DNA from 3 places in the Lelliottia sp. EB106-05-01-XG201 genome. Region 2 is predicted to be linked to each of the others. Evidence: predicted binding sites of a transcription regulator. Region 2 holds the regulator's gene; each other region holds the start of a gene.
The links. The regulator CRP, encoded in region 2, controls carbon source genes, mostly activating them, when cyclic AMP is high. The targets are predictions, from matches to a motif close to ATGTGANNNNNNTCACAT.
Positions count from the first base shown of each region.

Region 1: azuC (stress response protein AzuC) is a predicted target of CRP. The motif match lies at 1,522-1,539, and genes of this name have one in related genera.
Region 3: rbsD (D-ribose pyranase) is a predicted target of CRP. The motif match lies at 1,844-1,861, and genes of this name have one in related genera.

Region 1 is NZ_JBYTDV010000001.1:1,849,612-1,853,863, forward strand. It holds gene AC3WS9_RS08595 (MFS transporter) at 1-1,376, opposite strand, end outside; gene azuC (stress response protein AzuC) at 1,590-1,673, shown strand; gene AC3WS9_RS08605 (DUF2766 family protein) at 1,782-2,033, shown strand; gene AC3WS9_RS08610 (anaerobic C4-dicarboxylate transporter) at 2,131-3,474, opposite strand; gene AC3WS9_RS08615 (non-heme ferritin-like protein) at 3,623-4,126, opposite strand.
Region 2 is NZ_JBYTDV010000001.1:4,325,518-4,329,769, forward strand. It holds gene AC3WS9_RS20300 (phosphoribulokinase) at 18-887, shown strand; gene AC3WS9_RS20305 (OsmC family protein) at 974-1,378, opposite strand; gene crp (cAMP-activated global transcriptional regulator CRP) at 1,685-2,317, shown strand; gene AC3WS9_RS20315 (YccS/YhfK family putative transporter) at 2,376-4,252, shown strand, end outside.
Region 3 is NZ_JBYTDV010000001.1:4,784,436-4,788,687, forward strand. It holds gene rbsA (ribose ABC transporter ATP-binding protein RbsA) at 1-1,334, opposite strand, end outside; gene rbsD (D-ribose pyranase) at 1,342-1,761, opposite strand; gene kup (low affinity potassium transporter Kup) at 1,987-3,855, opposite strand; gene ravA (ATPase RavA) at 4,078-4,252, shown strand, end outside.

The DNA of each region.
Region 1 (4,252 bases), 2.5 Mb from region 2:
CGCAACGTATCCACCATCCCCACCAGACAAATCAGCGCGATGGCGACAAAGGCCAGGCGGAAGCTGATCCCCGGCACATCGGTGATACCCAGAACACTCCCGAGCTTTTCCCCGATACGAATCCCTATCGCCCCCAGCGTGATCCCAAGCCCCACCGCCAGCTGTGTGGCCGTGGAAAACAGCGTGTTGGCGTAGCTCATCTGTGCCGACGGCACGTCCGCAAAAGCCAGGGTACTCACCGCCGTAAACTGAATCGAGCGGAACACGCCGCCCAGATAGAGAATCAGCATGATCAGCCAGACCGGCGTTTGCGGCGAGATAATCGCGCAGGCCAGCAGCGACAGAACGTTTAACGCCCCGTTGATCAGCAGCAGCTTTCGAAAACCAAGGCGGCGAATCAGCGGCGTGGTCGCGGGTTTGATCGTCAGGTTGCCGACAAACACCGCCAACACCAGCAGACCGGAGTGGAACGCGTCCATGCCAAACCCGACCTGAAACATCAGCGGCAGCAGGAAAGGCACGGCGCTGATAGAGGCGCGGAACAGCGACCCGCCGTACATCGTCACGCGAAACGTCGTAACCTGCAGAGCGTCGAGGCGAATCATCGGCCACTCGGCGCGCTGAAAATGGCGCAGGGCGTAGATGAGCGTCACCACGCCGACCGCCAGCAGCCCCACGGTGAAAAGCCCTTCCGGATGCTGCGCTCCCATCGACTCCATGGCGTACACCAGGCTCACCATCGCAATGGTGGTGGCGATAAAACCGGGTGTATCAAAGGGACGGCGCGCGTCGTCGTGCAGGTCGGGAATGATGCGCAGCGCCAGAATAATCGCCAGCATCCCGAGCGGCACATTACTAAAGAAGATCCAGCGCCAGTCGGCGTAGCTGGTGATAAACCCGCCGAGTGGTGGACCGATGATCGGAGCCACCAGCGCGGGCCAGGTGAGGGTGGCGATGGCGGTGATGAGCTGATGTTTGGGCGTCGTGCGCAGCACGGCAAGACGCCCGACCGGAACCATCAGCGCGCCGCCCATCCCCTGCAGCACGCGCATGGCGACAAACTGATCGACCGTGGTAGACAGCCCGCACAGCACGGAGGCGAGAGTGAAGATTGCCAGCGCCACGGCGAAGACTTTGCGCGCGCCAAAGCGGTCGGCAATCCAGCCGCTGGCGGGGATCAGCACCGCCAGGGTAATCAGATACGCGCTGATACCGATGTTCAGATCCACGGCCTGCACGCCAAAGCTTTTCGCCATATCGGGCAGCGCGGTGGCAATCACCGTACCGTCGAGAAACTCCATAAAGAACGCCCCGGCAACCAGCAGCGCCGCAGGAGACAAACCGCGGCTCTCTTTTCCGGTGATGTTTTCACTCATTTTTACCCTGCCATATCAAAAAATTTTATAAAAATTTACTGGAACTTATAAGTTCCTAACCCGCGGATTTGTCTTGTGTTTTTATAACAATCTCGCAGCATTGCTGATTTTGTAACCGTGATGTGCGTCACATAACCGTTGATTTTTGTGATGCTGGTCATATTATATGCGGATAGACAATAACACCTGCATAACACATTACCGGAGCATCAAATGAAACTGCGCAAAATCCTGAAAAGCATGTGGGCTAACTACTGCAATACGTTCAAAGACGTACCGCCAGGCGCAATGTTCTGATGAAAAAAACCTGCTTCGGCAGGTTTTTTTATGCCTGCGTTCGACGAGAGGGAAGATGAAAGGGCCGTGGTTTTGCTACTATAGCGCTCTTTATTGAAGGAGCTTCCTATGTCTCAAAATCTGAGCGCCGATCAGGAACTGGTGTCTGACGTCGTCGCGTGCCAGTTGGTCATCAAACAAATCCTGGATGTGTTAGACGTTATCACCCCGACCGAAGTGCGGGAAAAAATGTCCACCCAACTGAAAAACATCGATTTCACCAGCCATCCTGCTGCAGCGGATCCCGTTACGCTTCGCGCCATTCAAAAAGCCATTGCGCTTATCGAACTCAAGTTCACACCGCAGGGTGAGTCACACTAAAATAAACCGATGTTTTGAATTTTGGAACAGGTTTTTGCCGGGTGGCGCTTCGCTTACCCGGCCTACAAAACCCCGTAGGCCCGGCAGCGCATGACGCTTAGAAGAAGGTCTGCACCAGCAGATAGCTGGCGGCACAGGCGCAGCTCACGCCGATAAGGCCTGGCAGAATGAAGCTGTGGTTGATAATGAACTTGCCGATTTTGGTGGTACCGGAGCGGTCAAAGCCGATACAGGCCAGATCGCTGGGATACGTCGGCAGCACGAAGTAACCGTAAGAGGCCGGGAAAAACGCAATCAGCATTTTCGGTTCGATGCCCAGCATCAATCCCATCGGCGCGACGGCGGTGAGAGCCGCGGCCTGGCTGTTCACCAGTTTGGAGACCAGGAACAGCACGATAGCGTAGGTCCACGGATGACTCTTCACCACGCCTTCCAGCGCCATTTTCAACTCATCGAGGTGCGCCTGGAAAAAGGTATCGCTCATCCACGCGACGCCGAACACCGAGAAAATCGCCACCATTCCCGCTTTAAACACCGCGCCGTTCGAAATGGCGGAGGCGTTAACCTTACAGGCAATCAGCATCACCGCACCGGCGATCAGCATCATCATCTGGATCACGAGGTTCATCGACAGCGCCGTCATTTTGCCTTTGATTTCAAACGCAGGGCGCAAATCGGGCAGGGCACCCAGCAGAACCACCACGGCGATCCCGGCGAAGAAAATCCACGTCGACCAGTAGGCCTGTTTCGGGAAGCGCTGGTTCATCAGGGTTTCGGTGCTGCCATAGATAAATTCACGCTGTTTCGGGTCGGTGAGTTTTTCCTGAAATTCGGCGTCATCCGCCAGATCTTTCCCACGGCGCAGGCTCCAGAGGGCGGCGATCATCACGCCAAACAGCGAGGCGGGAACCGAGACGGCTAAAATCTCCAGAATCCCCCACGCCTGACCCACCCCGTGCTGAGCGCCAATGATCGACACCAGCGACACCACGGCAACGGAGACGGGCGAGGCGGTAATCGCCATCTGCGAAGCGATGGAGGCCACCGCCATCGGGCGTTCCGGGCGAATCCCTTTTTTCAGCGCGATATCCGCGATGATTGGAAACATGGTGTAAACCACGTGGCCGGTGCCGCACAGAAAGGTCAGCATCCAGGTGGTGAACGGCGCGAGGAGGGTGATGTGCTGGGGGTGTTTCCTGAGCAAGCGCTCCGCAAACTGCATCATCACATTCAGACCACCGGCGGTTTGCAGCGTCGCGGCGCAGCCGATGACCGCGAGGATCGTCAGCATCACGTCCACCGGCGGTTTGCCGGGCTGTAGTCCAAACACAAAGCTTAAAATGAAAAGGCCGATACCGCTTATCAGCCCAAGGCCCATCCCGCCAAACCGCGTTCCCACCAGCAGGCAGAGAATAATGACAATAAACTCGATGGTGATCATGAAGCTCCCTCGTCAGTCAAAGTGAAATGAATTAAATCATTTCACTTTGTAAGGTTATGGGTTGGGAGCCAGATCTGATTTGTTAAAATTCAATTAAAGCAATGACTTGATAACTATTAATTAACAATTCCCGTAATACGAAACGGTTTCAGTGCTGCTGAAAGTTCACCAGATTCAGCAGATGTTGGTCCGTCTGGGTCATGCACAGACCGGCGCGTCTGGCACTGCGTACCTCGTCGAGAATGGTTTTCAGCAGCAGGCCATCCTGCTGCTGCTCTTTCCCCATATCGCGCAGGAAGTCGAGGGTGTCGTCGTCGTGCAGCGCTTTGGCTTCTCCGGCGAGGGTTTTCAGCATGGTACAGCGCTGCTCATACTCTTCGAGGGTTTTCTGGAACAGCTCTTCCAGCGATGAGCAGGACTCTTCGGAAACCACACGGGCTTTAACAATCGGGTTGGCCCCGGCCTGTTTCATATATTCGAAGACCCGCATCATCTGGGTGATATTGCTTTGCGCCTGGGTGCGCAGGAAGGTGGCGGTACCGTTGAGGCTGTGCTCGGAACACCAGTCGCTCAGCTGCAAATAGAGGTTGGAGGCGTTGAACTCGAGGTTCATCTGGGTGTTGAGTTTCTGAATCATTCCTGAAGTCGTCATTATAATGTCCTTATTTCGGGGAGGGATGATTAACACCAGAATAAAGCCGTTCAGTATCGTCTTAATGTGACCAGCTTTTCATTTCCTTTGATTTCAATGCTATTTCTCAAAAATACCGAACTGTGA
Region 2 (4,252 bases):
CCATTCAGGGAGTTGCTATGTCCGCCAGACATCCGGTTATTGCCGTCACGGGTTCGAGTGGTGCGGGAACCACCACCACCAGCCTCGCTTTTCGCAAGATCTTCGCGCAGCTCAACCTGCGCGCGGCCGAGGTGGAGGGCGATAGCTTTCATCGCTTCACCCGTCCTGAAATGGACATGGCTATCCGCAAAGCCCGCGATTTAGGCAAGCACATCAGCTACTTCGGGCCAGACGCCAACGACTTTGGCCTGCTGGAACAAACCTTTCAGGACTACGGCCACACGGGCAAAGGCCAGTCGCGCAAGTACCTGCACACCTACGACGAAGCGGTACCCTGGAATCAGGTACCAGGCACATTTACTCCGTGGCAGCCCCTGCCGGAGCCGACTGACGTGCTGTTTTACGAAGGATTGCACGGCGGCGTGGTGACGCCGCAGCATGACGTGGCGCGCCACGTGGATCTGCTGGTCGGCGTGGTGCCGATTGTCAATCTGGAGTGGATTCAAAAGCTGACCCGCGACATGAGCGAGCGCGGCCATTCGCGCGAAGCGGTGATGGATTCGGTGGTGCGTTCGATGGAGGATTACATTAACTTCCTGACGCCGCAGTTTTCCCGCACCCACATCAACTTCCAGCGCGTTCCGACAGTCGACACCTCTAACCCGTTTGCGGCGAAAACCATTCCTTCGCTAGATGAAAGCTTTGTGGTGATCCATTTCCGTAACCTGGAAGGCATCGATTACCCGTGGCTGCTGGCGATGCTGCAGGGCTCATTCATTTCGCATATCAATACGCTGGTGGTGCCGGGCGGGAAGATGGGGCTGGCGATGGAGTTGATCATGATGCCGCTGGTGCAGCGGTTGATGGAAGGCAAGAAGATCGCCTGAGGTTTGATGCCGGATGGCGCTGCGCTTATCCGGCCTACAAAAGCACGAACGTAGGGCGGGTTAGCGAAGCGCCACCCGCCAACGAATTAAGCGTCAATCACTTCATACGAATGGGTAATCTTCACCGCTTTTTCCAGCATCAGCGCCACAGAGCAGTACTTCTCCGCAGACAAATCCACCGCGCGGGACACCGCGGCATCTTTCAGCTCTTTACCGGTGACAATAAAATGCAGATTGATATGCGTAAACAGACGCGGCGCTTCTTCGCGACGCTCTGAGGTCAGCTTCACTTCGCAGTCGGTCACATCGTGACGGCCTTTTTGCAGAATCGACACCACGTCAATTGCGCTGCACCCGCCAGCCGCCATCAGCACCACTTCCATCGGGCTTGGCGCTTTATCTCCGGAGTTACCGTCCATCAAAATCTGGTGCCCTGAAGCGGATTCGCCAAGGAACGTTAAACCTTCAACCCATTTCACACGCGCTTGCATTTTTATTAACTCCGAAGTTGCATTTTTATGAACAGATTACGCGTGCGTTACAATTCTCGCAACGGAAGGCGACCTGCATCATGCTGAAGCGAGACACCAGGAGACACGCGGCTAAAGCTATGCTAAAACAGTCTCGATGCTACAGTAATACATTGACGTTACACATGTATGCAGAGGACATCAAACTTTACTGGCTGCGAACAGTGCGACAGCCACTTCCCAGGTACGGGTAAGAATTCGATTGCAACCCCAGAGTCAGGATGCGATTTTGACTCTGAGACAGCTTATAACAGAGGATAACAGCGCATGGTGCTTGGCAAACCGCAAACAGACCCGACTCTCGAATGGTTCTTGTCTCATTGCCACATTCATAAGTACCCATCGAAGAGCACGCTGATTCACCAGGGTGAAAAAGCGGAAACGTTGTATTACATCGTCAAAGGCTCGGTGGCAGTGCTGATCAAAGATGAAGAAGGGAAAGAGATGATCCTTTCTTATCTGAACCAGGGCGATTTCATCGGTGAACTGGGCCTGTTTGAAGAAGGCCAGGAACGTAGCGCCTGGGTGCGTGCGAAAACCGCGTGTGAAGTCGCTGAGATCTCCTACAAGAAATTCCGTCAGCTGATCCAGGTGAACCCGGACATCCTGATGCGCCTTTCTTCGCAGATGGCTCGCCGCCTGCAGGTCACTTCCGAGAAAGTGGGCAACCTCGCCTTCCTGGACGTCACCGGTCGCATCGCGCAGACGCTGCTGAACCTGGCGAAACAACCTGACGCCATGACCCACCCGGACGGTATGCAAATTAAAATTACCCGTCAGGAAATTGGTCAGATCGTGGGCTGTTCTCGCGAAACCGTAGGTCGTATCCTGAAAATGCTGGAAGATCAAAACCTGATCTCCGCTCACGGTAAAACTATCGTGGTCTACGGGACCCGTTAATTCCGCAAAATCCGGCGTGCCATCGCAAGATGTCACGCCGTTTTTGTCTCTGACGACTATGTGGCGCAGGCTGATTTATCACCCGGAAGTTAACTACGCACTACGTCAAACTCTGGTGTTATGTCTTCCCGTGGCCGTTGGTTTGATCCTGGGCCATCTGCAACAGGGGCTGCTGTTTTCTCTCGTCCCCGCCTGCTGCAACATTGCCGGTCTCGATACTCCCCACAAACGCTTTTTCAAACGTCTGATTATCGGCGGCTGCCTGTTTGCCGGATGTAGCCTCGCCGTGCAGCTGCTGCTGGCGCGCGATATCCCGCTGCCGCTCATTCTGACCGTGCTGGCGATGACGCTGGGCGTCACGGCGGAGATCAGCGCGCTTCACGCCCGCCTGCTGCCCGCATCGCTCATTGCCGCCATTTTCACGCTGAGTCTCGCCGGAAATATGCCCGTCTGGGAGCCGCTGCTGATCTATGCCGCCGGCACGCTGTGGTACGGGCTGTTTAACTGGTTCTGGTTCTGGATGTGGCGAGAGCAACCGCTGCGCGAATCCCTGAGCCTGCTCTACGTCCAGCTCGCCGAATATTGCGAAGCCAAATACACCCTGCTGACGCAGCACACGGACCCGGAAAAGTCCCTGCCGCCGCTGCTGTCGCGCCAGCAAAAAGTGGTCGATCTCATCAGCCAGTGTTATCAGCAGCTGCACATGCTGGCGGCCAATAAAAATCATGAATACAAACGCCTGCTGCGCGTCTTCCAGGTCGGGCTGGATCTGCAGGAGCATATCTCCGTCAGCCTGCATCACCCGCAGGAGGTGCAAAAGCTGGTGGAGCGCAGCCACGCCGAGGCGGTGATCCGCTGGAACGCCCAGACGGTCGCGGCTCGCCTGCGCGTGCTGGCGGACGATATTCTGTATCATCGCTACCCGACGCGCTTTACCATGGATAAACAGCTGGGAGCGCTGGAGAAAATCGCGCGCCAGCATCCGGATAACCCGGTCGGGCAGTTCTGCGCATGGCACTTTAGCCGCATCGCGCGCGTGCTGCGCACCCAGCGCCCGCTCTACTCCCGCGACCTGATGGCCGATAAGCAAAAACGTCTGCCGCTGCTGCCTGCGCTGAAAAGCTATCTGTCGCTGAAATCCTCCGCCCTGCGCAACGCCGCGCGCATCAGCGTCATGCTCAGCGTGGCGAGCCTGATGGGTGTCGCGCTGCACTTACCGAAGCCCTACTGGATCCTCATGACCGTGCTGTTTGTCACCCAGAACGGCTATGGCGCCACGCGAGTGCGCATTCTTCACCGGGCGCTCGGGACTTTTGCCGGGTTAGTGATTGCCGGGGTGACGCTGCACTTCCACGTTCCCGACGGCTACACCCTGGCGGGAATGCTGGTGATTACGCTCGTGGGCTATCTGATCATCCGTAAAAACTACGGCTGGGCGATGGTCGGGTTTACGGTGACGGCGGTATATACCCTGCAACTCCTGACCCTGAACGGCGAGCAGTACATTGTCGCGCGGCTGGTGGATACGCTTATTGGCTGTTTGATCGCCTTCGGCGGCATGGTCTGGCTGTGGCCGCAATGGCAAAGCGGCTTGTTACGCCAGAACGCCCACGATGCGCTCGAAGCCGATCAGCAGGCGATTCGTTTGATACTGAGCGACGATCCCAAAGCCTCGCCGCTGGCCTATCAGCGCATGAAGGTCAACCAGGCGCACAACGCCCTGTTTAACTCGCTGAACCAGGCGATGCAGGAGCCGGGCTTTAACTCGCACTATCTGGCGGATATGAAGCTGTGGGTGACGCACAGCCAGTTTATCGTCGAGCATATCAACGCCATGACCACGCTGGCGCGCGAGCACACCATGTTGACGCCAGATCTGGCGCAGCGGTATTTGCAGTCGTGTGAAATTGCATTGCAGCGCTGTCAACAGCGTCT
Region 3 (4,252 bases), 460 kb from region 2:
CCGTCAGCCTTGAACTGATTAATCAGCTGATAAATCTCTTTCTTGGCGCCGACGTCAACGCCACGGGTTGGCTCGTCGAGGATCAGCACTTTCGGACGCGTCATCAGGCCGCGGGCAATCGCCACTTTCTGCTGATTCCCGCCGGAGAGCAGACCGATCCCCTGTTCCATCGATGGTGTTTTGACGTTGAACAGGCGGATAAAATCGCTGACTGCCTGCTGTTCGTCTTTGTGTTTTAAGCTGCCGCCGCTGCGGCTGAAGTAGCGCAGCGCCGTCAGGGACATATTCTCTTTTACCGACATGCCCAGCACTAAGCCGTCGCGCTTACGGTCTTCGGAGATATAGACGATGCCGTTCGCCAGCCCATCCTGCGGTGAGCGAGTGACCACTTCGTGACCATCGAGGGTGACGTAACCGCTGGTGCGCGGCAGCGCGCCGTACAGGACTTTCATCAGTTCGGTACGACCGGCGCCCATCAATCCTGCCACGCCGAGGATTTCTCCCTGACGCAGAGTAAAGGAGACATCGTTCACGCTCGGCCCGCAAAGGTTGTCGACTTTAAGGCGAACCGCGCCCGGCGTTTTGTCGAGGCGTGGATACTGCTCTTCGAGCTTACGCCCCACCATCATCTCGATCAGCGTATCTTCGGTCAGGGAGGAGACTTCGCGCTCGGCGATGAACTGCCCGTCGCGGAACACCGTGACGTCATCGCAAATCTCGAAGATCTCTTTCATGCGGTGGGAAATATAGACGATCCCGCGTCCCTGAGATTTCAGCTCACGGATCACGCGGAACAGGGATTCGGTTTCGGTATCGGTCAGGGCGTCGGTCGGTTCATCCATGACGATGACTTTTGACTCGAAGCTCAGCACCTTGGCGATTTCGACCATCTGCTGATCGCCGATAGACAGGTCGCCCACCAGACGGTCGCTTTTGAAGCGCAGATTCAGCTTCGCCAGCAGAATGTCGGCCTCGGCGTACATCTTTTTCCAGTCGATTTTGCCGAAGCGGTTTACGAACTCGCGGCCCAGGAAGATGTTTTCCGCAATGGTGAGCTGCGGGATCAGGTTCAGTTCCTGATGGATGATGCCGATCCCGGCTTCCTGAGAGGATTTAGGTCCGTTGAAAGTGGTCTCTTTCCCCAGCCACAGCAGCGAACCGGCGTCACGGGCATAGATGCCGGTGAGCACTTTCATCATCGTGGATTTGCCCGCGCCGTTTTCACCCACCAGCGCCATGACGCGCCCGGAGTAAACGTTTAACGCCGCGCCGGAGAGGGCTTTTACGCCCGGGAACGATTTATCGATCCCTTTAAGTTGCAATAATGCGTCCATGATGGCCTCAGAAGGTGACGCCAGCACAGAGAATGATATTCGCATACGGGGAACACTCCCCGCTGCGAATCACCGCCTGACTGTCTGCGGTTTGTTGTTTGAATTGTTCGTGCGTTGTGTAACGAATTTCTATGGTGTTTCCCTGGTGTTGTTGCAGTTGCTCAATGTGGCTGAGCAACGTTTCGTGGAGTTGCGGATTATGTTGTTTGATCTCCGTCGCGAGAATGGCCGCCTCAACCTGCATCTCCGCCGTCACCACGCCCAGTACCTGCATAAACGAGGGCACGCCCTGCGTTAACGCCATATCAATACGGGTTGTGCTGCGCGGAACCGGTAAGCCTGCATCGCAAACCACCAGCGTATCGGTATGCCCAAGACGGGAAATAACCGATGAGATTTCAGAGTTGAGAACCGTACCTTTCTTCATTTTCTTGCTCCACTAGCGAAACGTTTCGCTGAAATAAGTTTAATCTCAACGGTGTTCAGAAAACCATCATGACGTAACAGAATTGTGATCAACGTCGAAACGTTTCGCTAAGTGAAATGGGGAGCAAAAGAATTGCCCGGCGGCGCTACGCTTGCGCGGGCCTACGGGTAAAGTAGGCCGGGTAAGCGAAGCGCCACCCGGCATTTTTGGAAGGTATTGCGGATGTTAAATCTCGACCTGCGTCCCTAGCTCAATCACGCGGTTAGGCGGGATTTCGAACTGGTCGGGCGCGCGCAGGGCGTTACGCTGCAGGATAAGGTACAGCTTGCCGCGCAGACGCAGATACCACGGACGTTTGCCAACGATCAGCGACTCGTGGGACATAAAGAACGAGGTCTCCATCATTCGGCAGCTCAGGCCTTCAAGACCGCAGCGGTGGAACACCTCTTCCACGTTTGGCGTTTCACGCCAGCCGTAGCTCGCCACCACGCGCCAGAAGGTCGGCGACAACTGCTCGATCTGCACGCGACGAACGTTATGCACGTACGGTGCATCTTCGGTTCTGAGCGTCAGCAGGATCACGCGCTCATGCAGGACTTTGTTGTGCTTGAGGTTGTGCATCAGGGCAAAAGGAATCACATTCAGCGCACGCGACATATACACCGCGGTGCCCGGCACGCGCACCGGCGGGGATTTCTCCAGCGAGGCGATCATCGCTTCCAGAGAGTTACCGTGCTCATGCATACGGCGCAGCAGACGGAAGCGCTCGCTCTTCCAGGTGGTCATCACCAGGAACATCACCAGACCCAGAGTCAGCGGCAGCCAACCGCCGGAGACGATTTTGTCGAGGTTCGCGGAGAACAGCGGCACGTCGATGCACAGGAAACCGATCAGAATCAGCGCCACCAGGAACTTGTTCCAGTGCCAGTTTCGATACGCCACGGTGGTGGAGAGAATCGAGGTCAGCACCATGGTGCCCGTCACGGCGATACCGTACGCCGCCGCCAGGTTGCTGGAGTGCTCGAAGCTGACAATCACGATCACCACGGCGAAGTAGAGCAGCCAGTTAATGAACGGAATGTAGATCTGCCCGGATTCCATCTCCGAGGTGTGAATAATACGCATCGGCGACAGATAGCCCAGACGAACCGCCTGGCGCGTCAGGGAGAAGACGCCTGAAATCACCGCCTGAGACGCAATCACCGTCGCCAGGGTGGCGAGGATCAGCATCGGAACCAGCGCCCAGTCAGGAGCCAGCAGGAAGAACGGGTTCTTGATCGCTTCCGGATGTTTGAGCAGCAGCGCGCCCTGGCCGAAGTAGTTCAGTGCCAGAGAGGGCAGCACCACGGAGAACCACGCCAGACGAATCGGCAGCTTACCAAAGTGGCCCATATCGGCGTACAGCGCTTCCACACCGGTAATCGACAGCACGACCGCACCCAGTGCAACAAACGACACCGTTTTATATTCGAGGAAGAAGTGGACCGCCCACATTGGGTTCAGCGCCTGCAGCACTTCTGGATTGCTGAGAATACCGCGCAGGCCGAGCGCCGCCAGGATCAGGAACCAGGCCAGCATAATCGGTGCAAACAGCTTACCCACCAGCCCTGTGCCGTGTTTCTGAATCGCGAACAGCAGTGTCAGCACAATAATGGCGAGGGGCACCACCCAGGTATCCAGCTGCGGCGCGATAATCTCCAGCCCCTCTATCGCCGAGAGGACCGAAATCGCCGGGGTGATCACCACTTCTCCATAGAAGAAGCTGCCGCCAATCAGGCCGATAATCACCAGGAACGAGGTCATTTTTGCCGACGTGTTACGACCGGCAAGGGACATCAACGTCAGGATCCCACCTTCACCGGCGTTGTCTGCGCGCATGACGAAAGAGAGATATTTAACCGAGACCACCAGGATCAGCAGCCAGAAGATGAGTGACAAAAAGCCAAAAACGGCGTCACGTTCAACACCAAAACCAAACTGACCGGACAGACATTCGCGAAGCGTATAGAGCGGGCTGGTACCGATATCACCGTACACAACCCCAATGGCCGCCAGCGTTATAGCGCGTAATGATTGCTTATTATCATTGCTCATAGACTAGTCTTTTCGTTGTATAACAAATGTGTGCTTAGTCCCTTGGCCCACAAAAAGGCGCACAGTATGCACGATTAATCGCAAGATCGTACCCCTAAATGCAAGCGTATTAATGTAGCGCAAAGAAAATAGCGCCGCACTTCAGTCTATTACCAGCCCATGCTGAAACGTCTATACTCGCATCAATTAGCTGCGACGACGCCGAAAGGACGCAACACAATTATGGCTCACTCACATTTATTAGCAGAAAGAATTTCCCGCCTCAGCGGTGCGCTGGAGAAAGGCCTTTTCGAACGCAGCCATGCGATTAGGCTCTGTTTGCTGGCAGCGCTCAGCGGCGAAAGTGTGTTCCTGCTCGGTCCACCCGGCATCGCCAAGAGCCTGATTGCTCGTCGAC